Regions from separate parts of the Streptosporangium sp. NPDC000563 genome, predicted to be linked through region 2. Evidence: riboswitches for the same ligand, from Rfam matches in the RefSeq annotation. Region 2 holds a riboswitch; the other holds the start of a gene.
The links. A riboswitch is a leader RNA that binds a small molecule or an ion and turns the genes downstream of it on or off. The one in region 2 is predicted to bind glycine.
Positions count from the first base shown of each region.

Region 1: it holds a riboswitch for glycine, as region 2 does, so the genes downstream of both, gcvT (glycine cleavage system aminomethyltransferase GcvT) here and gcvP (aminomethyl-transferring glycine dehydrogenase) in region 2, are expected to answer to the same signal.

Region 1 covers NZ_JBEPDA010000033.1:13,835-28,007, forward strand. Annotated here, with positions in the region: gene ABT352_RS37605 (hypothetical protein) at 1-406, opposite strand, end outside; gene ABT352_RS37610 (FadR/GntR family transcriptional regulator) at 542-1,264, opposite strand; gene ABT352_RS37615 (glutamine synthetase family protein) at 1,328-2,695, shown strand; gene ABT352_RS37620 (aldehyde dehydrogenase family protein) at 2,698-4,044, shown strand; gene ABT352_RS37625 (3-oxoacyl-ACP reductase) at 4,050-4,826, shown strand; gene ABT352_RS37630 (gamma-glutamyl-gamma-aminobutyrate hydrolase family protein) at 4,963-5,658, shown strand; glycine riboswitch at 5,732-5,830, shown strand; glycine riboswitch at 5,831-5,925, shown strand; gene gcvT (glycine cleavage system aminomethyltransferase GcvT) at 5,959-7,050, shown strand; gene gcvH (glycine cleavage system protein GcvH) at 7,047-7,436, shown strand; gene ABT352_RS37645 (L-serine ammonia-lyase) at 7,509-8,885, shown strand; gene ABT352_RS37650 (hypothetical protein) at 9,027-11,219, shown strand; gene ABT352_RS37655 (DUF6286 domain-containing protein) at 11,447-12,103, opposite strand; gene ABT352_RS37660 (amino acid deaminase/aldolase) at 12,253-13,446, shown strand; gene ABT352_RS37665 (hypothetical protein) at 13,683-14,173, opposite strand, start outside.
Region 2 covers NZ_JBEPDA010000011.1:17,867-32,039, forward strand. Annotated here, with positions in the region: gene ABT352_RS23965 (globin domain-containing protein) at 1-534, opposite strand, end outside; gene ABT352_RS23970 (gamma-glutamyl-gamma-aminobutyrate hydrolase family protein) at 1,026-1,712, shown strand; gene ABT352_RS23975 (alpha/beta hydrolase) at 1,885-2,799, shown strand; gene ABT352_RS23980 (acyl-CoA dehydrogenase family protein) at 2,846-4,027, opposite strand; gene ABT352_RS23985 (class I SAM-dependent methyltransferase) at 4,103-4,708, opposite strand; gene ABT352_RS23990 (hypothetical protein) at 4,848-5,267, shown strand; gene clsA (cardiolipin synthase ClsA) at 5,348-5,944, shown strand; gene ABT352_RS24000 (sugar phosphate nucleotidyltransferase) at 5,948-8,449, shown strand; gene ABT352_RS24005 (double zinc ribbon and FHA domain-containing protein) at 8,834-9,346, shown strand; gene ftsR (transcriptional regulator FtsR) at 9,373-10,023, shown strand; gene ABT352_RS24015 (bifunctional nuclease family protein) at 10,103-10,573, shown strand; gene ABT352_RS24020 (MerR family transcriptional regulator) at 10,718-11,338, shown strand; glycine riboswitch at 11,354-11,446, shown strand; gene gcvP (aminomethyl-transferring glycine dehydrogenase) at 11,626-14,173, shown strand, end outside.

The sequences.
Region 1 (14,173 bases), on a different contig from region 2:
CGATCAGGAGCAGGGCGGTGACCGCGACGGCGACGAACACGGCGTCGACCGAGGCTCTGCCCTCCTCCTCCCAGTAGACGTCGTGCAGGTGCAGGATGAGCGCGAACTCGTCCAGGATCAGGGCGGCCCCGGCGCCGAAGACGGCCGCCGTCACCGCGTACCAGCCTTCCGAGACCCCCGAGACGATGAGGCCGGCCACCCCGCCGAGCAGGGTGAGCACCACGCCGAACACCACGTGGTGGATGTGCATCTCGCCGACGTTGACGTTGCCGAACCAGCCGATCCTGGCGCGGATGAGCCGGACGTTGATCCTGGTGAGCAGGAAGACGACGATCAGCGCGACGAAGAAACAGAACAGCGGCAGCCGCCCTGTGTCCATGATCCGCTCTCGGAACAAATCCCCCACCGTCCCCCAGGCTATGCGAGGAACACCGCCGGATCGGCGCGGGAGTCACCCGGCGTCACGACGGCACGGCGGTCTCCCCGGCGCCCGCGAGGCGCCGTACGAAGCACAGGTCGCCCGTACGAGGCGCGCCGCGCTTCAGGCGAGGAACCCCCGCAGCAGCGCCGCGGTCCCCTCAAGGTGCTCGGCCACGGCGCGGCGCGCGGCCTCGGGGTCCCCGGCCAGGATGGCCGTCACGATCGCCTGGTGCTGGAGGGCGGCGTGCTCGATGTTGCGCTGGAGCACCGGGATCGCGTTGAGCAGGTCGGTGACCCGGAGCCTGGCGTCGGCGCAGGCCCCGGCGAGCAGGGCGGAGCCGGTGAGCTCGGCGATGGCGAGGTGGAAGGCCGTGTCGAGGCGGCGGTAGTCCTCGGGGCCCGCCGAGTTGACCTCGCGCAGCCTCTCGCGCAGGGTTTCGCGCCGCTCCGGGGTGAGGGGGGTGGTGGCGAGCACCTGGGCCGCGCCGCACTCGACCGCCATCCTGAAGGTGAGGGCGTCGGACAGGTCGTCGGTGCCCATGTCGGCCACGGCCCGGCGCAGGTCGTCCCGATGCGGCTGCGGCGGGACGTTGTGGGTGAGGAAGGCGCCGCCGTACCGGCCGCGGCGCACCTCCAGATAGCCCGCCTCCTGCAGCTCGCGGATGGCCTCGCGCAGGGTGACCCTGCTGATGCCGAGCTGGGCGGCGAGCTCCCGCTCGGGCGGCAGTTTCTCCGACACCAGCCCCAGCTTGATGACCTGGAGCAGACGCTCCACCGTCTCCTCGAACGCGTTGCCGGCCCGCACCGGCCGCAACACGGCCGTCAACCGCGACAGCTCGTCCAATTATCTCCTCCGGCCCTTGACAACGCTCCCCCCGCTGCACGTCAATGGTCTAACACTAGCCCAATAAGACCCCGACGAGGAGGGCGTGTGGACGTCACCGAGCTTCATGACGAGGTGCGGGCGGGGCGGATCGACACCGTGCTGCTGGCGGTCGTCGACATGCAGGGTCGTCTCCAGGGCAAACGCCTGTCGGGGCGCTACTTCCTGGAGGAGGTGCTGCGGCACGCCTCCGAGGGCTGCAACTACCTGCTCGCGGTCGACGTCGACATGAACACGGTCGACGGCTACGCCATGTCGTCCTGGGAGCGCGGATACGGCGACTTTGTCATGAAACCCGATATGTCCACCCTGCGCCGCGTGCCGTGGCAGGAGGGGACGGCCCTGGTGATGGCCGACCTGGTGTGGGAGGACGGCTCCGACGTGACCGCCTCGCCGCGCCAGATCCTGCGCAGGCAGCTCGCCAGGCTGGACGAGCGGGGCTGGGGCGCATTCGTCGGCACCGAGCTGGAGTTCGTCGTCTTCGGCGACACCTACGAGGACGCCTGGCGCCGCGGCTACCGCGACCTGACCCCCGCCAACCTCTACAACGTCGACTACTCCCTCCTCGGCACCGCGAGGGTCGAGCCGCTGCTGCGCAGGATCAGGCTCGGCATGGAGGGCGCGGGCATGTACGTCGAGTCGGCCAAGGGCGAGTGCAACCTCGGCCAGCACGAGATCGCCTTCCGCTTCGCCGAGGCCCTGTCCAGCTGCGACAACCACTCGATCTACAAGAACGGCGCCAAGGAGATCGCCTCCCAGGAGGGCATGGCGATCACCTTCATGGCCAAGCCGAACCAGCGCGAGGGCAACTCCTGCCACATCCACATCTCGCTCAGGGACGCGGGCGGGGAGCCGGTGATGGCCGGTTCCGGGCCGCACGGGCTGTCGGCGACAGGAGCGCACTTCATCGCCGGGCAGATCGCGCTGATGCGCGAGCTCACCCTGCTGTACGCGCCGAACATCAACTCCTACAAGCGGTACGTGCAGGGCAGCTTCGCCCCCACCGCGGTCAAGTGGGGCGTGGACAACAGGACGTGCGCGTTGCGCCTGGTCGGCCACGGCCCCTCGCTGCGGATCGAGAACCGGGTGCCCGGCGGCGACGTGAACCCCTACCTGGCGGTCTCGGCGCTGATCGCGGCCGGCCTGCACGGCGTCGAGAACGAGCTGCCGCTTGAGGACGCCTTCACGGGGAACGCCTACTCCTCGGGCGCGGAGACCGTGCCGAGCACGCTGCGCGACGCGCTGGAGCTCTGGGAGACCTCCGAGTTCGCGGCGGCCGCCTTCGGTGAGGACGTCGTGGCGCACTACGCGAACAACGCCCGGGTCGAGCTCACCGCCTTCGACGCGGCGGTGACCGACTGGGAGCTTTTCCGGGGATTCGAACGGATGTGAATGTGAAGATCATCAATCCGGCGACGGAAGAGGCGGTCGCCGAGATCGAGATGGCCGACGCCGCCGAGATCGACAGGGCCGTGGAGCGTGCCCGGCGCGCCTTCGCGCACTGGAGGAACGTCGCACCGGGAGACCGTGCCCGGCTGCTGCGCCGTTTCGCCTCGCTGGTGCGCGAGCACGCCGAGGAGCTCGCCCTGCTGGAGGTCGCCAACGCCGGGCACACGATCGGCAACGCCCGCTGGGAGGCGGGCAACGTCGCCGACGTGCTCGACTTCTACGCGGGGGCGCCCGAGCGCGATCACGGCCTGCAGATCCCGGTGCCCGGCGGGCTCGACGTCACCTTCAAGGAGCCGCTGGGCGTCGTCGGCGTGATCGTGCCGTGGAACTTCCCGATGGTCATCATGACCTGGGGGGCGGCCCCCGCACTGGCCGCGGGCAACACCGTGATCGTCAAGCCCGCCGAGTGGACGCCGCTCACCGCCCTGCGGGTGGCCGAGCTGGCCCTGGCCGCCGGCCTGCCCGAGGGGGTGTTGCAGGTCCTGCCGGGGGCCGGGGAGGTCGCGGGTGCCCGGCTGGTCGAGCACCCGGGGGTGGCGAAGATCGTGTTCACCGGCTCGACCGAGGTCGGCAAACAGATCGCCGCCACCTGCGCCGGACAGGTCAAGCGGCTCACCCTGGAACTGGGCGGCAAGAGCGCCAACGTGGTCTTCGCCGACGCCGACCTGGAGAAGGCCGCGGCGACCGCGCCGTACGCGGTGTTCGACAACGCGGGCCAGGACTGCTGCGCGCGCTCCCGGATCCTGGTCGAGCGCTCGGTCCACGACGAGTTCCTCGCGCGGTTCGGCGAGGCGGTGCTGAACGTCCGAGTCGGCGACCCCCGCGACGAGGCCACCGAGATGGGCCCGCTGATCAGCGCCGAGCACAGGGAACGGGTGGCCTCCTTCGTCACCGAGCCGCCCCACCTGCGGGGCGTGTGCCCGTCGGGGCCGGGGTTCTGGTTCCCGCCGACGGTCCTGACGCCCCGGTCGGCCGGCGACCGGGCGTTCACCGAGGAGATCTTCGGCCCCGTGGTGTCGGTGGTGCCGTTCGACGACGAGGCGGACGCCGTACGGATCGCCAACGACACCCCGTACGGCCTGAGCGGGTCCATCTGGACCCGCGACGTCGGCCGGGCACTCCGGGTCGCCAGAGCGGTGGAGGCGGGCAACCTCAGCGTCAACTCGCATTCGAGCGTCCGCTACTGGACCCCGTTCGGCGGCTTCAAGCAGTCGGGCCTCGGCCGCGAGCTGGGTCCCGACGCCCTGTCAGCGTTCACCGAGACCAAGAACGTCTTCATTTCCGAGGAGTAGAAGCGATGCTGCGTTTGCAGGAACGTTTGCAGGACAGGGTCGCCGTCATCACCGGCGCCGGAAGCGGGATCGGCCTCGCCACCGCGCGCCGGTTCGCCGCGGAAGGCGCCCGCGTCGTGTGCGTGGACCTGGACGAGACGACCGGTCCGGCGGCCGCCGAGGAGGTCGGAGGGTTGTTCGTGCGGGCCGACGTGACCGACGAGGACGACGTCGCCCGGGTGTTCCAGACCGCGTTCGACACCTACGGCAGCGTGGACATCGCGTTCAACAACGCGGGCATCTCGCCGCCCGAGGACGACTCGATCCTGGAGACCGGCATCGACGCCTGGCGCCGGGTCCAGGAGGTGAACCTCACCTCGGTCTACCTGTGCTGCAAGCACGCCATCCCGTACATGCGGCGGCAGGGCAAGGGGTCGATCATCAACACCGCGTCGTTCGTCGCCGTGATGGGGTCGGCGACGAGCCAGATCTCCTACACCGCCTCCAAGGGCGGGGTGCTCGCCATGTCCCGCGAGCTGGGCGTGCAGTTCGCCCGCGAGGGGATCCGGGTGAACGCGCTGTGCCCGGGGCCGGTGAACACGCCGCTGCTGCAGGAACTGTTCGCCAAGGACCCCGAGCGGGCGCAGCGCCGGCTCGTCCACATCCCGGTGGGCCGCTTCGCCGAGGCGTCCGAGATCGCCGCCGCGGTGGCGTTCCTCGCCTCGGACGACGCGAGCTTCATCACCGGCTCCGAGTTCCTGGTGGACGGCGGCATCTCCGGCGCGTACGTCACCCCGCTGTAGACCCGCTGCAGACCTCGCCCCGCCACCTTCGCGACCGGCGGTGGCGGGATTTGCCCAGGCCATACCCCGGCCCCGATAACGTGCGAGGACGTGGGCCCATCTCCCATGTCCCCGGCGTCCGCGTGAGAAAGAGATCATGTCCCGTCCCGTCATCGGCATCACCTGCTACGTCGAGCCCGCGCGCTTCACCGTCTGGGAGACGACCACCGCGCTCCTGCCGTACGACTACGTCGACCACGTGGCCCGCGCGGGCGGGCAGCCGGTGATCCTGCCCCCGGCGGGCGACCCCTCGGCGCTGGTGGAACGCCTGGACGGGCTCATCCTCGCCGGAGGCGGCGACGTCGGCCCCGAGCGGTACGGGCAGGAGTCACACGAGCGGACCGGCTACGTCCGGCCGTTCCGCGACGACGCCGAGCTGGGACTGGTCGAGGCGGCGCTGGAGCGGGGCACCCCCTTCCTGGGGATCTGCCGGGGCATGCAGATCCTGAACGTCTCGCTGGGCGGCAGCCTCCACCAGCACCTGCCCGACGTGGTCGGCCACGCCGGGCACGCCCCGGCCCCCGGCCACTACGGCAGGATGCCGGTGCGGCTCGCCCCCGGCAGCCACACCTCGAAGATCTTCGGGACCGAGACCGTGGAGGTGGCCCACTACCACCACCAGGCCCTCGACCGGCTCGCCGAGGGCCTGACCGTGACCGCCCACGCCGAGGACGGCACGGTCGAGGCCGTGGAGGTGGACGGCCACCCCTTCGCCGTCGCCGTCCAGTGGCACCCCGAGACCGACGACGAGTCGGCTCTGTTCGAGGCGCTGGTCCGGCACGCCGCCCCCTGACCGGCACGGATCGGGGCCGCGAGGGGATTTCGCTCGGCCGGTGCGGGCGGTTAGGCTGGCCGATGACACCGATGAATCCCGTGCGGGAGAGCGTCCTGACAGCCAGCCCAGGACCCCTGAAGGAGCAAGCCCTCCCCGCGAACCTCTCAAGGCAAAGGACCGTGCGGGTAGGTGCCCTCTGGAAAGCAGGTCCCACGACCTCGCCGAAGGTGAAAGTCCGGTAAAACCCGGATGAAACTCTCAGGCACCCACGACAGAGGGGGAGGATGCTCTCATCTGTCCCTTGTCTGAGGTGCGCACATGTCCCGACCTACGCCGCTGCGCGGCGTGCACGAGTCCCTCGGCGCGACGCTGACCGACTTCGCGGGCTGGCTGATGCCGCTCCGCTACGGCAGCGAGTCGGCCGAGCACAACGCGGTCCGCCAGGCGGCCGGCCTGTTCGACCTCTCCCACATGGGGGAGATCTTCGTGACGGGGCCGCAGGCCGCCGAAGCCCTCGACTACGCGCTGGTCGGCCACCTCTCCGCGCTGGAGCCCGGCCGCGCCCGCTACACGATGATCGTCGACGCCGAGGGCGGCGTGCTGGACGACCTGATCGTCTACCGGCTCGCCCCCGCCGAGTTCATGGTCGTCGCCAACGCCTCCAACTACCCCCGGGTGGCCGCCGAGCTGACCGGCCGCGCCAAGGGCTTCGACGCCGCGGTGGAGGACCGCTCCGAGCGGTACGCGCTGGTCGCGGTCCAGGGTCCGCGCTCCGTGGAGATCCTGGGCTCGCTCACCGACGCCGACCTCGAAGGGCTCAGGTACTACGCCGGTCTGCCCGCCGTCGTCGCCGGTCGCGAGGCCCTCGTCGCCCGTACGGGATACACCGGCGAGGACGGCTTCGAGTTGTTCGTCGCGGCCGAGGACGCCGAGCCGCTCTGGGCCGCCCTCACCGAGGCGGGCGCGCCGCACGGCCTGATCCCCGCAGGCCTGTCCGCCCGCGACACCCTCCGTCTGGAGGCCGGGATGCCGCTGTACGGCAACGAGTTGTCGGCCGCCCTGACCCCGTTCGACGCCGGGCTGGGCCGTGTGGTGAGGTTTGACAAACCGGGCGACTTCGTCGGCCGGGCCGCCCTCGAACCCCTCAAGGACGTCCCGCCGTCCCGCCGCCTGGTCGGCCTCGTCGCGACCGGCCGCAGGGTGCCCCGGCACGGGTATCCGGTGGTGGTCGCCGGTGACGGCGCGGTCGTCGGCGAGGTCACCAGCGGGGCGCCCTCCCAGTCACTGGGCAGGCCCATCGCGATGGCCTACGTGGACAACGGCCTGTCGTCAGGACTGGCCGTCGACATCAGGGGCAGCCACGAGCCGGTCGAGGTCGTCGCACTGCCTTTCTACAGGAGGAAAAAATGAGCAGCATTCCCGAGGACCTGCACTACACCAAGGAACACGAGTGGATCTCCGGCATCGATGACGGCCTCACCCTCACCGTGGGCATCACCGCCTACGCCGCCGAGGCGCTGGGTGACGTGGTCTACGTGCAGGTGCCCGAGGTCGGCGCGACGGTCGCCTCCGGTGACGCCGTCGGCGAGGTCGAGTCGACCAAGTCGGTGAGCGACATCTTCGCGCCGGTCGACGGCGAGGTCGTGGAGGTCAACCAGGCCGTCGTGGACGACCCCTCGCTGGTCAACAGCGACTCCTACGGTGAGGGCTGGCTGTTCCGCGTACGTCTTGAGGGCTCCGCCGACGACCTGCTGTCGCCCGAGGAGTACGCCGCGCTCACCTCGGGTGAGTCCTAAGCCTTTCCCCCCTCGCGTCACGGTCACGCGCGCCGGAGGGCGCGCGTGGCCGTCCACGCTGGAAGGATTCAGATGACGATCAGCGTCTTCGATCTCTTCAAGATCGGAATCGGCCCGTCCAGCTCGCACACCGGCGGCCCGATGGCCGCCGCCCACAAGTTCGCCCGCGGTCTCCACCAGGACGGGCTCCTGGAGAAGACGGCCAGGGTGCGCGCCGTCCTGTACGGCTCGCTGGGCCTGACCGGCAAGGGGCACGGCAGCGACAAGGCCGTGCTGCTCGGCCTGTCCGGTGAGAAGCCCGAGCTCGTCGACGTCGACGCGGTCGAGGGACGGCTCGCCGCCATGCGCGAGTCGGGCACCATCTCCCTGTACGGCTCGCGCGAGATCCCCTTCGTCATCGGCGAGGACCTCGTCTTCGAACGCAAGATCTCGCTCCCCGGCCACCCCAACGGAATGCGCTTCACCGCCCTGTCCGAGTCCGGCGAGACGGTCCGCGAGAAGGTCTACTACTCGGTCGGCGGCGGCTTCGTCGTCGACGAGAACGCCACCGGTGCCGACCGGATCAAAGCCGACGACACCGTCCTGCCCCACCCCTTCACCACGGCCGCCGAACTGCTCGCCCAGTGCGCGGAGACCGGGCTGTCCATCTCCGGGCTGATGCTGGAGAACGAGCAGGCGTTCGGCCGCACCGAGGCCGAGGTTCGCGACCGGTTGCTCGTCCTGTGGCAGGTCATGAGCGAGTGCGTGCGGCGCGGCATCGACAAGGAGGGCATGCTGCCCGGCGGCCTGAAGGTCCGCCGCCGCGCCCACCAGCTCCACCGGCAGCTGCGCAGCGAGTCGGGAGAAAAGGACTCGCTGCAGACGATGGACTGGGTCTCGCTCTTCGCCCTCGCGGTCAACGAGGAGAACGCCGCCGGCGGCCGGATCGTCACCGCGCCCACCAACGGCGCCGCGGGCATCATCCCGGCCGTGCTCACCTACTACGACCGCTTCACGAAGGACGCCGACGACGAGGGCGTGATCCGCTTCCTGCTCACCGCCGGGGCGATCGGCGTGCTGTTCAAGGAGAACGCCTCCATCTCGGGCGCCGAGGTCGGCTGCCAGGGCGAGGTCGGCTCGGCCTGCTCGATGGCCGCCGCCGGGCTCACCGAGGTGATGGGCGGCACCCCCGAGCAGGTCGAGAACGCCGCCGAGATCGGCATCGAGCACAACCTGGGGCTCACCTGCGACCCGATCGGCGGCCTGGTGCAGATCCCGTGCATCGAGCGCAACGCGGTCGCCTCGATCAAGGCCATCGCCGCCGCCAGGATCGCGATGCGCGGCGACGGCCGCCACTTCGTCTCGCTGGACAAGGCCATCAAGACGATGCGCGACACCGGCCGCGACATGCTCGACAAGTACAAGGAGACCAGCCGGGGAGGGCTCGCGGTGAACGTCATCGAGTGCTGACCCCGGGGTTTGGGCGGTGGGGCCTCTGACGGGCGCGCGGGAGACTCGGGACCGCGGAACCTTGACGACATACAACTCGATCGCTACCAAATTTCGCATCACGTGCAGCCTCCTCCGATCCCACGCCTATGCTGGGTGGCCATGCGCGGGATTCGGGAGGTCGCGGTGGTCACGGGAACGCCCCCGGCAAGCCGCTCCCGCCGCTCTCCTGCTCCGGAGACTCCTTCCCGCTCCCTGCGGGCGCTCCGCTTCCTCGGGTCGCACTGGCTCTTCATCACCGCCCTGCTCGCGGGTGGCGGCCTGCGCCTCCTCGCCATGCTCGGCTACCGGCCCGCCCTGTGGTTCTGGGCCGACTCCTTCGTCTACCTGAACGCCGGGCTCGCCCCCCGCCCCCTGGAGTCCCGTCCCGCGGGTTACTCGCTGTTCCTGTGGATCCTCAAGCCGCTGTCCAGCATCCCCGCGGTGGTCGCGGTGCAGCACCTGCTCGGACTGGCCGTGGCCGTCTGCGTCTACCTGCTGCTGCGCAGGCTGGGCGGGCTGCCGGGGTGGGGTGCGACGCTCGCCGCGCTGTCGGTGCTGTTCGACGCCTACCAGATCCAGCTCGAACACCTCGTCATGGCGGACCTGCTCTTCCAGTTCCTCGCGGTGCTCGCGGTCACGCTGCTGCTGTGGCGGCGACGCCCGGCGGCGTGGGTCGCCGCGCTGGCCGGGGCGCTGCTCGCCGCGGCGACCGTCACCCGCACGATCGGGTTGCCGCTCATCGCCGTGGCGCTGGTCTGCATGGTGATCCGCCGAGCCGGGTGGCGGGCGGTCCTCTCCGCGACGCTCGCCGCCGCGATCGGCCTGGGCTCGTACGCGGCCTGGTTCAGGGCCGAGCACGGCAGTTTCGCTCTGACCAGGGGAAACACCTTCCTCTGGGCCCGGACGATGACCTTCGCCGACTGCGCCGCGATCCAGCCGACCGGCCCCGAGGCGGCCCTGTGCCCCGTCGAGCCGCTGGGACAGCGCGCGGCGCCACCCGTCTACATCTGGGACGGCGAGTCGCCGCTGAACAAGGTCAAGGGCAGCTGGGCCGAGCGCGACGCCCTCGCGGGCGCCTTCGCCACCCAGGCGATCATGGCCCAGCCGCTCGACTTCCTGCGGGCGGGCCTGGAGGACGCGGCCCACATCTTCGACTGGACCCGGCGCGTCTACCCGGCTCCCGGCCCGCAGAGCGCCTACGTCTTCCCCGACACCGTGCGGCCCTTCACCTCCGGTGCCGCCTCGCAGGGCAAGACCGCCGAGCAGCTGACCGTGGCCTACCAGGGCTCGTCGGGAGCGCCGACGATGGCCGAACCCTACGCGGGCCTGCTGCGTAACTACCAGGAGTACGGCTTCGTGCGGGGTCCGTACCTCGCGGTGATCCTGCTGGTCGGCCTGGTCGGCGTGCTGATGCGGCTGCGGAGGTTCGGCGGCGCGGTGCTGCTGCCCTGGGCGGCGGGGACGATGCTGCTGATCCTGCCGCCCTTCATCGCGGCCTTCGACCACCGCTACGTCGTCCCCGCCCTCCCGCTGCTCTGCCTGGCCGCCGGACTGGCCTTCGGCGTCAGGCACGAGAAGCACACAGGGAACACAGGGAACGCTGAGAACGCGGCCGAGGTCGCGGCGGGGAGAGCGGACGAGGGGTCTTCGGGCGAGGGACCCGGCGACGAGGCCCCTTCGCGCGGCGCGACGGCCGAGCGACCGGTGTACGCGAGCCCCTTCGACGAGACGGCGCACGGGTCGTACGACGGGCGGGCTCCCGAGGAGAGCACGTCCGTGAGGACCTCGTACGGCGAGGCGGCGGACCGGCCGGGGCACGGCACGACGGGCGAGACACCCGCGTACGGAAACACGGCGGACCGGATGGTGTACGGAGGGACGGGTGAGCGCCCGGCCTACGGGGAGCCGGAGCGACGGCCGGCGTACGGGGCGACGGGCGAACGGCCCGTGTACGGGGGGACAGGCGAACGGTCGGCGTACGAAAGGGCGAGTGAGCGGTCGGCGTACGGAGGCGCGGCAGGCTCGCCGGAGTACGGGGAGTCAGCGGCGGCGAACGTGAAGGCGAACCACCACGCCGAGTTCTACCTCCCCGAGCGCCCGTCGGACCTTCCCCACCGCGTCTCTGTTCAGCCGGGACACGAGTCTGCCGACATCGGTCGCGGGCGCGCAGCCCACCCCGATGCGCAGCCGCTCGTGCCGTACGTACCTGACGCGGACACGAGCGAGCCCTTCGACTTCTTTAAGAGCGACTCCAAGCATGGCGGTCCCCGTCCCGGTCCGCCTGCCCCACCGTCCCCATCCCAGGGCGTGTAGCAGCCACCGCAGCGCCGCGAGAGCGAGCGTCACCAGCAGCAGCGCGACCAGCCAGCCCGGCAACGGATGCGCGGCCAGCCACCCGGGGAACCCTCGGGGCACGAGCCTGGCACCGGGCGCCTGTCCCGGCAGGTCACCGCGTCCCCGCAGGAAGGCGTAGAGCCCGGCGCACACCAGCACCGTCCCCGTGACGGCCAGGCCGATCCGATTGCCCAGGTAGGGCCTCATCAGGCCCCCTTCCTGCGCAGCCGTACGACGACCTCTCCCGCGCACATCGCGCCCAGGCCCCCGAGCCGGTCGCCCACCGCCGCACCCACCCGGCGCAGCACGGGGCCTGTCCGCTCGGCGTCGGTGAACACGGTGACCTCGACGATCCGCGACGTGAGCCGGACCCGTGCCCCGTTCACCTCCTCCACCGACTCGGCGGCCTCCCGCAGCGTGCGGCGGAGTCCGGACCTGGTGATGCCGATCACCATGTGCGGGTCTCCCGCCTCCAGCGGCACCAGCCGTGACCGCCCCGGCAGCACGGCGAGCGCGAGCATCACCAGGCCCATCGCGACGGCGAGCACCGAGGCGGCGAACACGGCGGGATCCGACCAGTTCCACGCGCCGACGCCCTTGACGATCCGCCGGTAGGGCACCCGCGCGAGCGGGGAGTCCATGAGCAGGCCCACCGTCACCGCGGCCGAGGCCGCCAGCACGGCGGACACCGTCAGCGCGGTGGGGACACCCGCGAGGGTCCTGCCCGGCCTGAGCATCCGCACCGACCTGCGCCGGACGTCCTGGAACCGCTCGGCCCCCGCCTTGCCTCCCGAGCCCGGGGTGTTCCCCGCGGCACCGGTGCCTCCCGAGCCCGCCAGGACGTCCTGGAGAGTAGTCGTCATCCGGCCATGTGTACGCGTTCCCGCAGGGCCGGGCCGGGGATCAACCGCCCACTTGCACGATCTTGAGCCCTCCCTGGCGGGAGCATTGATCACCGATACAGCAACATGAACAATGCTCATCTTCTCCGTATCGGGGTTATCCTGCGGACATGGACGACCGCCAGCGCTACGACCGGGCCACAGCGCACCTTGACCCTCCCTTCGCCGTCCTCGACCTGCGGGCCCTGCGCGCCAACGCCGAAGGCATGGCCCGCCGCGCCCGGGGCAAGCCGATCAGGGTCGCCAGCAAGTCCATCAGGTCCCGGGCCGTGCTCGAACGCGTCCTCGCCATGGACGGCTTCACCGGGATCATGGCCTTCACCCTCCCCGAAGCCCTCTGGCTCGTCTCCACCGGGATGCGCGACGTGCTCGTCGCCTACCCCACCGTCGACCGCGCCGCGCTCGCCGAACTCGCCGCCGAGCCGATCGCGGCGCGGGAGATCACGATCATGGTGGACCGGGCCGAGCACCTGGACCTCGTCGAATCCGCCGTCGCCGGAGTCCGCGACCGCCACGAGATCCGGCTCTGCCTGGACGTCGACGCCGGCTACCTCGCCCTCGGCGGCCGGTTCAGGGCGGGCGTCCGCCGCTCCCCCGTCCACGAGGTCGACCAGGCCGCCGACCTCGCCACCGAGATCGCCAAAAGGCCCGGCTTCCGGCTCGTGGGCCTGATGGCGTACGAGGCCCAGATCGCCGGGGTCGGCGACGACCCGCCGGGCAACCCCGCCCTCACCCGGGCCGTCCGCCTGATGCAGGCCAGGTCCCGCCGCGAGCTGATCACCCGCAGGGGCCGGATCGTCCAGGCCGTCCGCCAGGTCACCGACCTGGAGTTCGTCAACGGCGGCGGCACCGGCAGCATCGAGAAGACCACCGAGGAGAGGGCCGTCACCGAGATCGCGGCCGGATCCGGTTTCTTCCATCCCCGCCTGTTCGACTTCTACCGGGGATTCACCGGCCGGCCCGCCGCCCTGTTCGCCCTGCCCGTCGTACGCCGCCCCGCCCCCGGCGTCGTCACCGTCCTCGGCGGCGGCTACCCCGCCTCCGGCGCCCCCGGCGACGACCGCCTGCCCCAGCCCTACCTGCCGTGCGGGCTGCGCTACGACTCCAACGAGGGGGCCGGAGAGGTCCAGACCCCCCTCATCGGGCAGGCGGCGGAAGACCTGCGCGCCGGCGACCGGGTCTGGTTCCGGCACGCCAAGGCGGGCGAGCTCTGCGAGCGCTTCGCGCGCCTGCACCTGATCGACGGGGACGAGGTCGTGGACGAGGTCCCCACCTACCGCGGCGAGGGCCGCACCTTCCTCTGACCCTGCCGTGATCCTGCCGCCAACTGTGCCTCCAGCCGTTGCCCGGTACGCCCCTGACCCCGGGCAGGGCACGCCTTCGATCGGGTCCGGCGCGCCTCCAACCTGGCCCGGCATGCGAAACGGGCACCCGCCGCTCCACGGCGAGTGCCCGTTCCCCCTCACATCTCGACCCCGCCCTCCGGGCACGACGGCCCGCGGTGCTCCCGCGCCCGGAGGTGCCTGACCTCGGAGAGATCTCAGAAGCCCAGGTCGAGTTCCTCCCACCTGCTGCACTTGTAGGTCGACCAGCCGCGGTACTTGACCTGGCAGGTCTTGACCCGCACCTCGCTCACGTCGTGCGCCGTGACGCGGAAGCGCTTGGTGTCGTCGTAGCTGCACAATTTGACGCGCTTGGCGACGTCCCAGTCCTCGTCATCGGACGAGGTGACCTGCACCTCGGCGTAGGCGCAGCGACCACCCTGGCGGAGGGTGCGCCTGTCACCGTCGTACAGATCGCCCCGCAGCCTGAAGGTGTTGTCCTCCTCGTCGTCACCCCTGACCGAGTACACGGCCTCCAGCGTGGCCAGGCCGTTCCTGGACTCCTGCTCGAAGTTGTCGTCGAAGTCTCGCGCAGAGGACGCCGAGGACGCCGAGGACGCAGCCGACGCGGACGTCGGTGTCGCGGCGAAGGCGGCCGGAGCCACGGTCAGCATGACGCTCGTGGTCGCCGCCACCGCGATCGCGGCGC
Region 2 (14,173 bases):
CACGTTGACGTACTGGCCGGGCACATAAGGCAGCTCCTGGCCGGGCCGCAGGGTGATCACCGCGATGTCCGGGGTGCGGAGCTCGTGGTCGATCACCTCGGCCGGCCACCAGGCGGGCGACACTCCCGCGTCCGACTGGGCTGACTCGATCATGAGATCGGCGGCGGCGGCGTACGCGGCCACCCACGCCGCCTCGATCTCGGTGTTCCAGACCTCGGCGGCGAAGCGCCGGATCGTGGCGAGGAGCGCGTTGCCGACCGCGGTGTAGTGCTCGGGGACCACCCCGTACTTGCGGTGGTCGCGGCCGAGCTGGCCGAGGAACGACGCCATGCCGCCGGGGCTGTCCAGGCTCCAGACGATCCTGGTCAGCGCGCTGAACAACCGGTCGCGCTGGATGTCCATCGCCGGGGGGAACATCGCCCGCAGGTGCGGGTTCTCGGCGAACAGGCGCCCGTAGAAGTATGCCGCGGCCTTGTCCGCGACGGGTTCGACGACGGCGAAGCTTTCCTTGACAAGACGCGGATTCAAAGACATTTAAAGAACCCACCCTAATTGACCGGCTCAAAGTCCGATCACGCAGATCCACCTCCCTGACGGCTCCGGGTGAAGAGTGACCTGGAGCCCCGGCTCGCCCGGTCACTCGAATTCGAGTCTTCCATCACCTAGTGGGCCTCACAACCGTTTCCCGGCAATATAGCGGGAAATCTAACTATCGGTAATTGGAGAGTTATTTTGGGTGACTGGTTAATCTGTGGAGAGCTGGATAAACGAATAATAATCACATTCGTTTTGAAGGTGAAATTTACTATTCGTACGATTTCTCATCACGGCGGGGTTCCGAGGGGTTGGGCGGCGGGAAGCCCTCCGGCGGTGAGGGGTGGGGAGGCCCGGCGAGACGACACTGATACCTCGGATGTGTGACATGACCGAAATAGAGTGCGCCATGATAGGGAAGCTGTTGAAGATGGGATCGGTGCTGTCCGAAACAGGTGGCGCCACCTCGTGCACGCCCCCCTGGAGAACGCATGCCCCAACCCTTGATCGGTATCACCACCTACCTTGAGGCCGCCCGCTGGGGCGACTGGGTCAGGGAGGCCGTCCTGTCGCCGACCTCCTACGCGCGGGCCGTCGAGAAGGCGGGGGGCGCCCCGGTGCTGCTGCCCCCGCTCAACCTCGGCGGGATCGACGACTACGTCCGCGGCCTGTCCGGTGTGATCCTCGCCGGAGGGGGCGAGCTCGATCCCTCCCTGTACGGGGCCGCCCGCGAGGAGCGCGTCGGTGACCCGCAGCCGCACCGCGACCGCTTCGAGTTGGCGCTGGCCCGCGCCGCAGTCAAGGCCGACCTGCCGCTGCTCGCCTCGGGGCGGGGCATGCATGTCCTGAACGTCGCCCAGGGCGGGAACCTGATCCCCTGGCTCCCCGAGGTGGTCGACCACGACCGTCACGCCGCCTCCACGGCGCACCGCGTCCAGATCAGCGTCTCCAGCAAACTCGGCAAGACGCTGGGCGACAAGGCCGAGGTGACCGCCTCCCATCACCAGGCCGTCAAGCGGCTGGGCACCGGCCTGCTCGCCGTGGCGTGGGCCGACGACCAGATCGTCGAGGGCGTCGAGCTGGAGGGGCACAGGTTCGGCATCGGTGTGCAGTGGGACCTCGCGCGAGCCGGGGACAACCGGCTCGTCGAGGCCCTGGTCGAGGCCGCCGGATCCTGACACCGTCGCGCGGACGTGACGTCCCGCGTGATCGCCCCGGTGCGCCGGTCGTTCCCGACGCCGTCGCGCGGACGTCACCCGCGAGAACGGGCGATGCGACGCGCCGCTGACGCGCGCCGCCGCCGCGCCCGGGTCCCGCCGTGCCGGGGACGACGCGGGTAGGGTGCCGATCATGCCGTTGCACCCGCAGGCCGAGGCCTACCTGAAGCTCTTCCAGACAGACCTCGGTGCCCCTCTCTCCACTCTCACCCCCGAAACGATCGCCGAGCTGCGGACCCTCGACGCCTTCGCCGAGCAGCGCGGTCCGATCATTCCCCTGCCGATGGTGAGGGACGACGTCGCCGCGGGGGTGCCGGTCCGCGTCTACCGGCCCCGGGAGGGCGACGACCCCCTCCCCGCGCTCGTCTACTTCCACGGCGGAGGCTGGGTCTTCGGAAGCGTCGAGCGCAACGACGCGCTCGGCCGCGACCTCGCGGTACGCAACGGGGCGGTCGTGATCTCGGTCGACTACCGGCTCGCGCCCCACCATCCCTTTCCCGCGGCGGCCGACGACGCGTGGAGCGTCGTCCAGGACCTCTTCGCCCGTCCCGGCGCCTACGGGGCCGACCCCGGGCGCATCGCGGTCTGCGGCGACAGCGCCGGGGGCAACGTCGCGGCCGTCGCCGCCTGGCGGGCCAGGGACGCCGGGCTCGGGCTCGCCCACCAGCTGCTCGTCTACCCGGTGACCGACGTGGCCATGGACACCGAGAGCTACCGCACCTACGCCACCGGATTCGGGCTCGGGGCCGATGAGATGGCCTGGTTCGTCACGCAGTACGGAGGCGACCCGGCCGACCCCCGGCTCGCCCCGGCCCGGCTGGCCGACAAGTCCGGCCTGGCCCCGGCGACGGTGATCGTCGCCGAGTGCGACCCGCTCTGCGACGAGGGCGAGGAGTACGCCGCCCAGCTCGCCGAGGCCGGAGTGCCGGTCGAGGTGAGGAGGTACGAGGGGGCCATCCACGGTTTCTTCGGCCTGCCGGGCTTCTTCGACCAGGCGACCGAGGCGCGCGAGTACGCCGCGGCCCGTCTCGCGGAGGCATTCCGGTGAGCGGCGCCGCCCCTGCCCCCATGCGGTGGGAGCGTCCGCGACCCGGTCAGAAACTCCTGGGCAGCCCGAGCACCTGGGTGGCCAGATAGTTGAGCAGGAGCTCCTCGGTGACGGGGGCCACCCTGCCGATGCGGGCGTCGGCCAGCAGGCGGGCCACCGGATACTCCAGCGAGTAGGCCATGCCGCCGTGCGTCTGGAAGGCGTGGTCGGCCGCCTCCCACGCGGCCTGTGAGGCGGTCAGTTTGGCGATGTTGGCCTCGGTGCCGCAGGGCAGCTGCCTGTCGAACAGCCACGCGGCCTTGTAGAGCATCAGCCTGGCCAGCTCGATCTTGGCCTTGACCTGGGCGAGGGGGAAGGCGATGGCCTGGTTGGCGCCGATCGGGCGGCCGAAGACCTCGCGCTCCCTGGCGTACCGCACGGCCACCCCCAGCGCCACCTCGGCGCCGCCGAGGGCGGAGGCGGCCAGCAGGACGCGCTCGGGGTTGAGGATGTCCCACAGCACCAGCGCGCCCTGGTCGACCTCGCCGACGACGTTTCTCTCGGGGACCCGCAGATCGTCGATGAAGACCATGTTGGACGGGGTGGTGTTCGCGCCCATCTTCGGGATCGGCCGGAAGGACAGCTGCCCGGCGGCGACCGCCTCGGGGACGTTCACCAGCAGGACGGTCAGGCCGTTGGAGCGAGGACTGGCCTCGGCGGCCGGGATGGTCCGGGTCACGAGGAGCATCCAGGTCGCCCGCTGCACCCCGGTGATCCAGATCTTCTGGCCCTGGACGACGAACTCCGCACCGTCGCGGCGGGCGAAGGTGGAGATGCCAAGGGCGTTGGACCCGGCGTCGGGCTCGGTCAGGGCGAAGCAGGTCTCCAGCTCGCCGGTGGCCAGCCTGGGCAGCAGCTCCTCACGCTGCCGGCCGCTGCCGTGCCTGGCGAGGGTCATGGCGCCGAACCCCGGGGTGAGCACGTAGGTGAACGCCGAGCCGCCCGCCGAGCCGGAGGCCGACAGGGTCTCGGTGGCCACGGCCAGCTCCAGCAGGCCCTGCCCGCCGCCGCCGTACTCCTCGGGCACGGCCAGGCCGAGCCAACCGCCCTTCGCCAGATCCTGCCAGACCTCCTCCGGCCAGCGCTTCTCGCTCTCGCACCGCTGCCAGTAGTCCAGGTCGTAGCGGGCGCAGATGTCGCCGATGCCGCGCTGCACGGCGAGGGCGCTCTCGGGGAGGGTGAAGTCCACGATGATCAACTCCATCGTTCTCGGCGGGGGACTGCCGCGGAAGTGTGAGTCTGCGGCTCCGTCGGCTCCGCTGGCTCAGGATTCCGAGGCGGGAAGGCGCGGCCTGCGCGCGTGGTAGACGAAGGCCGGCGGCACGTTCCCCCACACCGTCCGGCCCACGACGACCTCCTCGAAGGTGTCGGCGAGACGCTTCCTGAAGCGCCGCGCGGGGGGAAGGCGCTTGGCGAAGCTGTACGCGAAGGTGGTGAAGGCCGTGTGCGGGCCCATGATCGCGGTGACCGCCTCCAGCAGGCGGGCCTGTGTGTCCGCGGAGAAGGCGGCCCACGGCAGCCCGCTCACGATCGCGTCGGCCTTGGACAGGCCGCGCTCCTGGAGCAGCTGCGGCAGCCGCGCCGCGTCGTCGACCACGACGTCCACCCCGGGGTTTCCCGCGGCGAGGAACTCGGCCAGCCTCGGGTTGATCTCGACGGCCATGTGGTGTCCCCGGCCGCCCAGCCGGCGCTGGATCTCCGCCGTGAACGCGCCGGTGCCGGGACCGAGCTCGACGATCACCGGATCTCCCCGGAGGGGAACGGGCGAGGCCACCGCCTCGGCGAGCCGCCGCGAGCTCGGCGCCACCGCTCCGACGGTGCCCGGCGAGCGGAGCCACTGTCCCAGAAAGAGCGCGGTGTCATTGGTCATGGTCTGAAGCGTAGGGGAATCCGCCAGGCGGTGGATCCGTAGGTCATTCCCCAGGCTGACGACCCGGCCGTGCCTCCGCGGTCACGATGTGCTTCGAACCACTCGCTTTTCATCTTTCATCTGAGGAAGGACACATCTCATGCAGGAGGTCGTCACCCAGCCCGATCCGACGCGGGGCCGTCAGGTATCCACGGGCCTGCTGTACGGCGTCCGCGTCCTCGTCGTCGCCCAGGCCGCCGGACTCGTCGTCGCCGCCTCGTTCGCGGGCCAGGCCGTACAGGGCGGGGGAGAACTCGGCGAGACCCACGTCATGGCCGGGATGGTGGTGCACCTGATCGCCCTGCTGCAGATCGTCGCGGCCGTGCTGGTCTGGCGTCCGGGACGGGGGGCGGGCTGGCCCGCGCTGGCCAGTCTCGGCCTGTTCCTGATCGGCATGGGCCAGCACTTCAGCTGGGACGCGCTCGGCACCCACGTGCCCAGCGGTCTCGCCCTGTTCGGACTGACCGTGGCGGTGCTCATCTGGGCGTGGTCGCCCCGCGCCGCCGAGCGCCGGTCCTGAGACGTGCGCCCTCCCCGCATCCCCTCGGTGGCGCCGGACACAGTAGTGTCACCATCAGGTGCGGGGAGGGAGTTCAGCCGGTGGGTCCGGAAGAATCGGGGGCTGAAGATCGAATTTGGACGGTTCCCAACGCGCTGAGCCTGGCCAGGCTCCTGGGGGTGCCGGTCTTCCTCTGGCTCGTGCTGGGGCCGAAGGCCGACGGCTGGGCCGTCGCCCTGCTCATGCTGGCCGGATTCTCCGACTGGCTCGACGGCAAGATCGCCCGTGCCTGGAACCAGACCAGCAGGCTCGGCCGCCTGCTCGACCCGCTGGCCGACCGGCTCTACATCCTGGCCACCCTGTTCGGCCTCGCCATGCGCGAGATCATCCCCTGGTGGCTGGCGCTCGCCATCCCGCTGCGCGACGTGATGCTGCTGGGCATCCCGCTCATCCTGCGCCGTCTCGGATACGGTCCGGCACTGCCCGTGCACTTCCTCGGCAAGGCCGCCACCGCGAACCTGCTCTACGCCTTCCCCCTGCTCTTCCTGGCCCATCACCCCTCCTGGTACGCCGAGGCGGCGGGGATCGTCGGCTGGTCCCTCGCCATCTGGGGCACAGGTCTGTACTGGTGGTCCGGAGTGCTGTATTGGGTACAGGTGCGTCAGCTGACCAGCGAGGCCAAACGCCTTAAGAGGTGATCTGTGAAGGCCGTCGTCATGGCGGGCGGGGAAGGGACACGGCTCCGGCCGATGACCGCGAACCAGCCCAAGCCTCTCCTGCCCGTGATCAATCGGCCGATCATGGAGCATGTGCTCCGCCTGCTGAAACGGCACGGTTTCACCGAGACGGTGGTCACCGTGCAGTTCCTGGCGGCTCTGGTCAGAAACTACTTCGGCGACGGCGACGAGCTCGGCATGAGCCTGCACTACGCCACCGAGGACACGCCGCTCGGCACCGCGGGCAGCGTCAAGAACGCCGCCGACCGGCTCCGTGACGACCGCTTCCTGGTCATCTCCGGCGACGCGCTGACCGACATCGACCTGAGTGACATGATCCGCTTCCACCGCGAGAACGGCGCGATGGTCACGATCGGGCTCAAGCGCGTCCCCAACCCGCTGGAGTTCGGCATCGTCATCGTCGACGACCAGGGCAGGGTGGAGCGCTTCCTGGAGAAGCCGACCTGGGGCCAGGTCTTCTCCGACACCGCCAACACCGGCATCTACGTGATGGAGCCCGAGGTCCTCGACGAGATCGCGGCCGGGGAGTCCGTCGACTGGTCGGGCGACGTGTTCCCCAGGCTGCTGGAGCGCGGCGCCCCGCTGTACGGCTACGTGGCCGACGGCTACTGGGAGGACGTGGGCACCCACGAGAGCTACCTCAAGGCCCAGGCCGACGTCCTGTCGGGGCGGGTCAAGGTCGACATCGACGCCTTCGAGGTCTCGCCGGGCGTCTGGGTGGCCGAGGGGGCCTCGGTCGACGCCGACGCCGTCCTCAAGGGCCCCCTCTACATCGGCGACTACGCCAAGGTCGAGGCGGGGGCCGAGCTGCGCGAGTACACCGTGCTCGGCAGCAACGCGGTGGTCAGGGAGGGAGCCTTCCTGCACCGCGCGGTCGTCCACGACAACGTCTACGTCGGGCCCAGCGCCCACCTGCGCGGTTGCGTGATCGGCAAGAACACCGACCTGATGACCGCGGCCAGGGTCGAGGAGGGCGCCGTCGTCGGAGACGAGTGCATCATCGAGGCCGAGGCGTACATCTCCTCCGGCGTCAAGATCTACCCGTTCAAGACCATCGAGGCCGGGGCGGTGATCAACAACAGCGTCATCTGGGAGCCGCGCGCCCAGCGCAACCTGTTCGGCCCCCGGGGGGTGTCGGGGCTGGTGAACGTTGAGATCACCCCCGAGTTGTGCGTACGGCTGGCCAGCGCGTACGCCACCACCCTGAAGAAGGGCGCCTCGGTCATCACCTCCCGCGACTCCTCCCGTGCCGCGCGGGCACTGAAGCGGGCGGTGATCAGCGCCCTGAACGCGAGCGCGATCAACGTGCTCGACCTGGAGGCGTCCCCGCTCCCGGTGGCCCGCTTCCACACCGCCAGGGAGAACGCCGTCGGCGGCATCGCGCTGCGCACCACCCCCGGCGACCCGCAGAGCGTCGACATCGTCTTCATGGACGAGCACGGCGCGGACCTGTCCCCGGCGGCCCAGCGCAAGCTGGACCGGGTCTTCTCCCGGCAGGAGTTCCGCCGCGCCTTCCCCGGAGAGATCGCCGAGCTGAGCTTTCCGGCCAGGGCGGTGGAGGACTACACGCACGAGCTGCTGCGCCTGGTCGACATCAGCGGGGTGCGCGACGTCGACATGAAGGTCGTGGTCGACTGCGCGGGAGGCACCTCCTCGCTGGTGCTGCCCAGCCTGCTGGGCCGGGTCGGGGTGGACGTGCTGACCGTCAACAACCGGCTGGACGACGCCTCGCCCACCGAGACCCTCGCCGAGCGCCGCCGTGATCTGCAGCGCCTCTCAGAGCTCGTCAGCTCCTCCAGGGCGGCCTTCGGGGTGCGCTTCGACCCGGTGGGGGAGCGGGTCGCGCTGGTGGACGAGATGGGCCAGCTGATCAGCGAGGAGCGCGCCCTGCTGGTCGTGCTCGACCTGGTCGCCGCCGAGCGGCGCGGCGGCAGGGTGGCGCTGCCGGTCACCACCACCCGGGTGGCGGAGCAGGTCTGCAGGTTCCACGGCGTGCAGGCCGAGTGGACCTCCACCGCGATCGACGCGCTGACCACCGCGGCCAGAGGGCCGGAGACGATCTTCGCGGCCGACGGGCGCGGCGGTTTCATCGTGCCCGAGTTCGGGCCCACGGTGGACGGCCTGGCGGTGTTCCTGCGCCTGCTGGGCCTGGTCGCCAGGACCAGGCTCTCGCTCAGCCAGATCGACGCCAGGATCCCCGAGGCCAAGCTGCTGCGCCGGACCGTGCCGACCCCGTGGGCCGCCAAGGGCGCGGTGATGCGCTCGGTCATCGAGGCCGCCGAGCACTACCGCATCGACACCACCGACGGGGTCCGGGTCGTCGCCGAGGACGGCAGCTGGGCCCTGGTGCTGCCCGACCCGACGGAGGCGGTCACCCACCTGTGGGCCGAGGGCTTCGACGTCGACTCCGCGCAGACCCTGATCGAGCACTGGGCGCGGGTGGTCGAGGACGCCGCGGGCGGCTGAAGGGCACAGCCGGGCACAGACGGGCACAGACGGGCACAGACGGGCGCAGGTGGGCCCAGCCGGGCACCGGGGGAGAGGAGCAGGTCGTGAGCGAGGACCGTGAGCCGAGCGGAGCGGGAAAGCCGGGCGGGCAGGGAGGAGGATGAGCGCTCGGGGCGAGGGGTCGCGACAAAACACAGCGCGGCGCCATGGACCGGAGACAGTGCCCCACTGTAACTTTGTCACCGACCGTACCCGCGGTTCAGCGTCAACCTTGACCTTCGCGCCTCATCACTGTATGTTGCGGCATTCGCAGTCCGAGAAAACACTTGAGAAGCGAAGAAGCGAGGCGCGCATCACTGAGCACCGTTGCCGCGTCTTCGCGGTAGGAGGCCGAGCCGATCGATGCCGAGCGTCTACTGCACGCAGTGCGGTCATGCCAACCCTGAGGATGCCCGTTTCTGTTCACGATGCGGGTCGCCGCTTACCAAAGCCGAGACCGCCGGAGACAGCACATCGACGATCTCCCTCTCCGGGATCGAGGCATATGAGGCGGAGACAGGTGAGACGCTTCTCGCCGAACGGCAGGCCGTCGAGCAGTTGCCCCCGGGCACCGCGTTGCTGGTCGCGATGCGCGGCCCCAACGCCGGCAGCCGGTTCCTGCTCGACAGCGATCTCACCACCGTGGGCCGCCATCCGGAGAGCGACATCTTCCTCGACGACATCACGGTCTCGCGCCGTCATGTGGAGTTCTACCGGCGCGGCGGCGGGGTCTTCACCGTCCGTGACGTCGGCAGCCTCAACGGTACGTACGTGAACCGCGAGCGCATCGAGGAGGTCCCGCTGTACGGCGGGGACGAGGTGCAGATCGGCAAGTTCCGCCTCGTCTTCCTCACCCGCGGTGCCGCTGGAGGATGATGAGCTCGCAGGCCGCTCGTGCGCACATGAGCATCGGGGAGGTGCTCGCCCTCCTGCAGGGCGAGTTCCCCGACGTCAGCATCTCCAAGATTCGTTTCCTGGAGGGCGAGGGGTTGATCGAGCCGGAGCGCAGTCCCTCCGGTTACCGCAAGTTCAGCTACGCCGACGTCGAGCGGCTCCGTTACATCCTCAGCGAGCAGCGTGACCGCTACCTGCCGCTGCGAGTGATCAAGGATCATCTGGAGGCGGCCGATCGCGAGGAGCGCCCGGCCGCCCGGCCGCGCGCCGTCCCCGACGAGGCGCCTCCCGAGCTCAGGCTCACCCGCGAGGAGCTGATCGCCGCCGCCGAGCTCGACGAGGAGACCCTCGCCGAGCTTGAGGACTACGGCCTGCTGGCCGCGGTGGCCCGCTACTACGACGCCGAGGCGCTGGCCGTGGCCCGCAGCGTCGGAGCCCTCGCCGCCTTCGGCCTGCGCGCCCGCCACCTGAGGGCGGTCAAGGCCGCGGCCGAGCGCGAGGCGGGCCTGGTGGAGCAGGCCGTCGCCCCGCTGCTGCGCCGTCGCGGGCCGGGCGCGATCGACCAGGCCGACGAGACGGCGAGGGAGATTTCCGGCCTGCTGCTGGAATTGCACGCCTCGCTGCTGCGTTCCGGCGTGCGTGGGGCTCTGGGTCGGTGAGAGCCTGACCAGGCACTCGTACCCCCACGAGTGTTACGTTGAACAAACCGGTCGGAATCCAGCGAAGACGGAGCAGCCCGTGTTGCAGATGGAGGTCGTGGGCGTTCGAGTTGAAATGCCCTCCAACCAGCCGATCGTCTTGTTGAAAGAGACGCATGGGGAGCGTTACCTGCCTATCTGGATCGGCATGACGGAAGCCACGGCGATCGCCATGGCCCAGGCCGAGGAACCACCACCCCGGCCGCTCACTCATGACCTGTTCCGTGACGTGCTCGAAGGGCTCGGAGTCCGGCTGAGCACGGTCAACATCGTCGCCCTGCGCGACGGCATCTTCTTCGCCGATCTCGTGTTCTCCAACGGGGTGGAGGTGAGCGCGCGTCCCTCGGACTCGATCGCCTTGGCACTTCGCACCGGCGCACGTATCTTCGCGAGTGAGGACGTGGTCCGGGAGGCGGGGGTGATCATCCCCGACGACCAGGAGGACGAGGTGGAGAAGTTCAGGGAGTTCCTTGACACGATCACGCCCGAGGACTTCGGCCGCGCGGGGTAGGAATTTCGGTGCATTTACGCTTCACGACGCGCCGAGTGGGGTCGTTGACTGGACTTGGCCCCAGTCCTACGGTGCATGTGAACCCTGCGGCCGTGCGTAAACCCCCAGATCAGGCCGTGGGATGAGAGAAAGCCGGAGGTCCGCGTGGCGGTCAGCAGCGGCGAGGGTAGAAACGCCGATCAGGATGACCCGAAACGGCGCCAGTCGGCACGTCAGCGCGCGGGTGAAGAGGGTCTGCTGTTCGACGGGCAACCGGTGAAGGTGCCCGCCGACATCGGCTACCGGGGCCCGACGGCCTGTTCCGCGGCCGGCATCACCTACCGGCAACTCGACTACTGGGCGCGCACCGGCCTCGTCGAGCCCACCGTGAGAGCCGCCCACGGATCCGGCTCCCAGCGCCTTTACGGCTTTCGCGACATCCTGGTGCTCAAGGTCGTCAAACGGCTCCTCGACACCGGCGTCTCCCTCCAGCAGATCCGCATCGCCGTGCAGCACCTGCGCGACCGGGGCGTCAACGACCTGGCCGGGATCACCCTGATGAGCGACGGGGTGAGCGTCTACGAGTGCACCTCGCCCGACGAGGTGATCGACCTCCTCCAGGGCGGCCAGGGAGTCTTCGGCATAGCACTGGGACGGGTGTGGCAGGAGGTGGAGGGCTCCCTCGCGGATCTGCCCGGCGAACGTGCGGAGTCGAGCGAGGGCCCTTTAGGCGATCATCAGGCCGATGAGCTGGCCCGCCGTCGCAGAGCACGACGAACCGGGTAAACTCGGACTCGCTGCTGACCCTGTGCGGGAGAGACCCCGACAGCGAGCGGGGCGCCGAAGGAGCAACCTCCCCGGAATCTCTCAGGCACCCGGTACCGCACGGACGAGGCAACTCTGGAAAGCAGGCGCGCCGGCCAGGCGCGACTCACCGACGGTGCAAGCCTCCCGTCACGGGTAGGTGAAGCTCTCAGGTCACGACGCGTGAGACGGTCGTGATGACAGAGGGGGAGACCAGGCATACGCCCGCGCCCAGCGCCGGTCTCCACCCCGTCCCGGGAGGCTTCACAATGACCGACCTGTCATCGCTCAGCGAACTCGGCTCCCTGCCGTTCTCCACCCGCCACATAGGGCCGGACGACGCCGGCCAGACCCGCATGCTGGAGGCGGTCGGATTCGCCTCCGTGGCCGACCTGGTCGCGGTGGCCGTGCCCGAGGCGATCCGCTCCGCGGGGCGGCTGAGCCTGCCCCCGGCGGCCGGGGAGTCCGAGGCCCTCGCGGAGCTTCGAGTCCTCGCCGGGCGCAACACCGTGCTCACCTCGATGATCGGCCTGGGCTACCACGACACGATCACTCCGGGCGTCATCCGCCGCAACCTCCTGGAGAACCCCGGCTGGTACACCGCGTACACGCCCTACCAGCCGGAGATCTCCCAGGGCCGTCTGGAGGCCCTGATCAACTTCCAGACCGTCGTCTCCGACCTGACCGCCCTCGACGTCGCCGGTGCCTCCCTGCTCGACGAGGCCACCGCCGCCGCCGAGGCGATGACCCTGGCCCGCCGCGCCGGCCGCGGCCCCTCGAAGGTGTTCGTGGTCGACGCCGACGCGCTGCCGCAGACCAAGGCGGTGCTGCGCACCCGCGCCGAGCCGCTCGGCATCGAGCTGGTCGAGAGCGACTTCACCGCCGAGCTTCCCGAGTGCTTCGGGGTGCTCGTGCAGTATCCCGGCGCCAGCGGCAGGATCCGCGACTTCCGCGCCGTCGCCGACGCCGCCCACGCGCGCGGCGCCCAGGTGGTCGCCGCCGCCGACCTGCTCGCCCTCACCCTGCTGGCCGCGCCGGGCGAGCTCGGCGCCGACATCGCCGTCGGGTCCTCGCAACGCTTCGGCGTCCCCCTCGGCTTCGGCGGCCCCCACGCCGCCTACATGGCGGTCCGCGACGGTCTCCAGCGCCAGCTGCCGGGCCGCCTGGTGGGCGTCTCCCAGGACGCCGACAAACGCCCCGCGTACCGGCTCGCCCTCCAGACCCGTGAGCAGCACATCCGCCGCGAGAAGGCCACCAGCAACATCTGCACCGCGCAGGTGCTGCTCGCCGTGATCGCCGGCATGTACGCCGTCTACCACGGCCCCGAGGGCCTGCGCAGGATCGGACGGCGCACCCACAGGCACGCCGTCGTGCTCGCCGAGGGCCTGCGCCAGGGCGGTGTCGAGGTCGTGCACGACACCTTCTTCGACACCGTGCTCGCCAGGGTGCCCGGCCGCGCCGAGGAGATCGTCGCCACGGCACGCGAGAACGGCGTCAACCTGCGCCTGGTCGACGCCGACCACGTGGGCGTCACCTGCGACGAGAAGACCGAGCCGCTCCACCTGGAGCAGGTCCTGGCCGCCTTCGAGATCAGCGGCGCCGTGCTGGCCGACCTCGACGCCGCCGCCCACGACGCGCTGCCCGCCGCGCTGGCGCGGGTCAGCGACTACCTGACCCACCCGGTCTTCCACAGCCACCGTTCCGAGACGGCCATGCTGCGCTACCTGCGAAGGCTCCAGGACAAGGACATCGCGCTCGACCGGTCGATGATCCCGCTGGGCTCCTGCACCATGAAGCTCAACGCGACCACCGAGATGGAGCCGATCACCTGGCCGGAGTTCGCCGGGCTGCACCCCTACGCGCCCGAGGACCAGGCCGCGGGCCACATCGAGCTGATCGGGGAGCTGGAGCGCTGGCTCGCCGAGGTCACCGGCTACGACGCCGTGTCGCTTCAGCCGAACGCCGGCTCGCAGGGGGAGTTCGCCGGGCTGCTGGCGATCCGCGCCTACCACACCGCGCGCGGAGAGTCGGGCCGCGACGTCTGCCTGATCCCCTCGTCCGCGCACGGCACCAACGCCGCGAGCGCCGTCATGGCCGGCATGCGCGTGGCCGTGGTCGCCTGCGACGACAAGGGCAACGTCGACCTCGACGACCTCGTCGCGAAGATCGACAAGCACCGCGAGCAGCTTGCCGCGATCATGGTGACCTACCCGTCCACGCACGGCGTGTACGAGGAGACGATCGTCCGGATCTGCGAGCTGGTGCACGAGGCCGGCGGGCAGGTCTACGTCGACGGCGCCAACCTCAACGCGCTGGTCGGCCTGGCCAGGCCGGGGGAGTTCGGGGCGGACGTCTCCCACCTCAACCTGCACAAGACCTTCTGCATCCCGCACGGCGGCGGTGGCCCCGGCGTCGGCCCGGTCGCGGTCCGCGCCCACCTGGCCGACTATCTGCCCGGCCATCCGCTGCGTGAGGGTACGGCGGTCGGCCCGGTCTCGGCCGCGCCGTACGGCTCGGCGGGCATCCTGCCCATCTCCTGGGCCTACATCCGGATGATGGGCGCCGACGGCCTGAAGGCGGCGACCGAGCAGGCCATCCTGTCGGCCAACTACCTGGCCCGCAGGCTCAGCCCCCACTACCCGGTCCTCTACACCGGCCGCGGCGGCCTCGTCGCCCACGAGTGCATCGTCGACCTGCGCCAGATCACCAAGGAGACCGGGGTGACGGTCGACGACGTGGCCAAGCGCCTCATCGACTACGGCTTCCACGCCCCGACCATGTCCTTCCCCGTGGCGGGAACGCTGATGATCGAGCCGA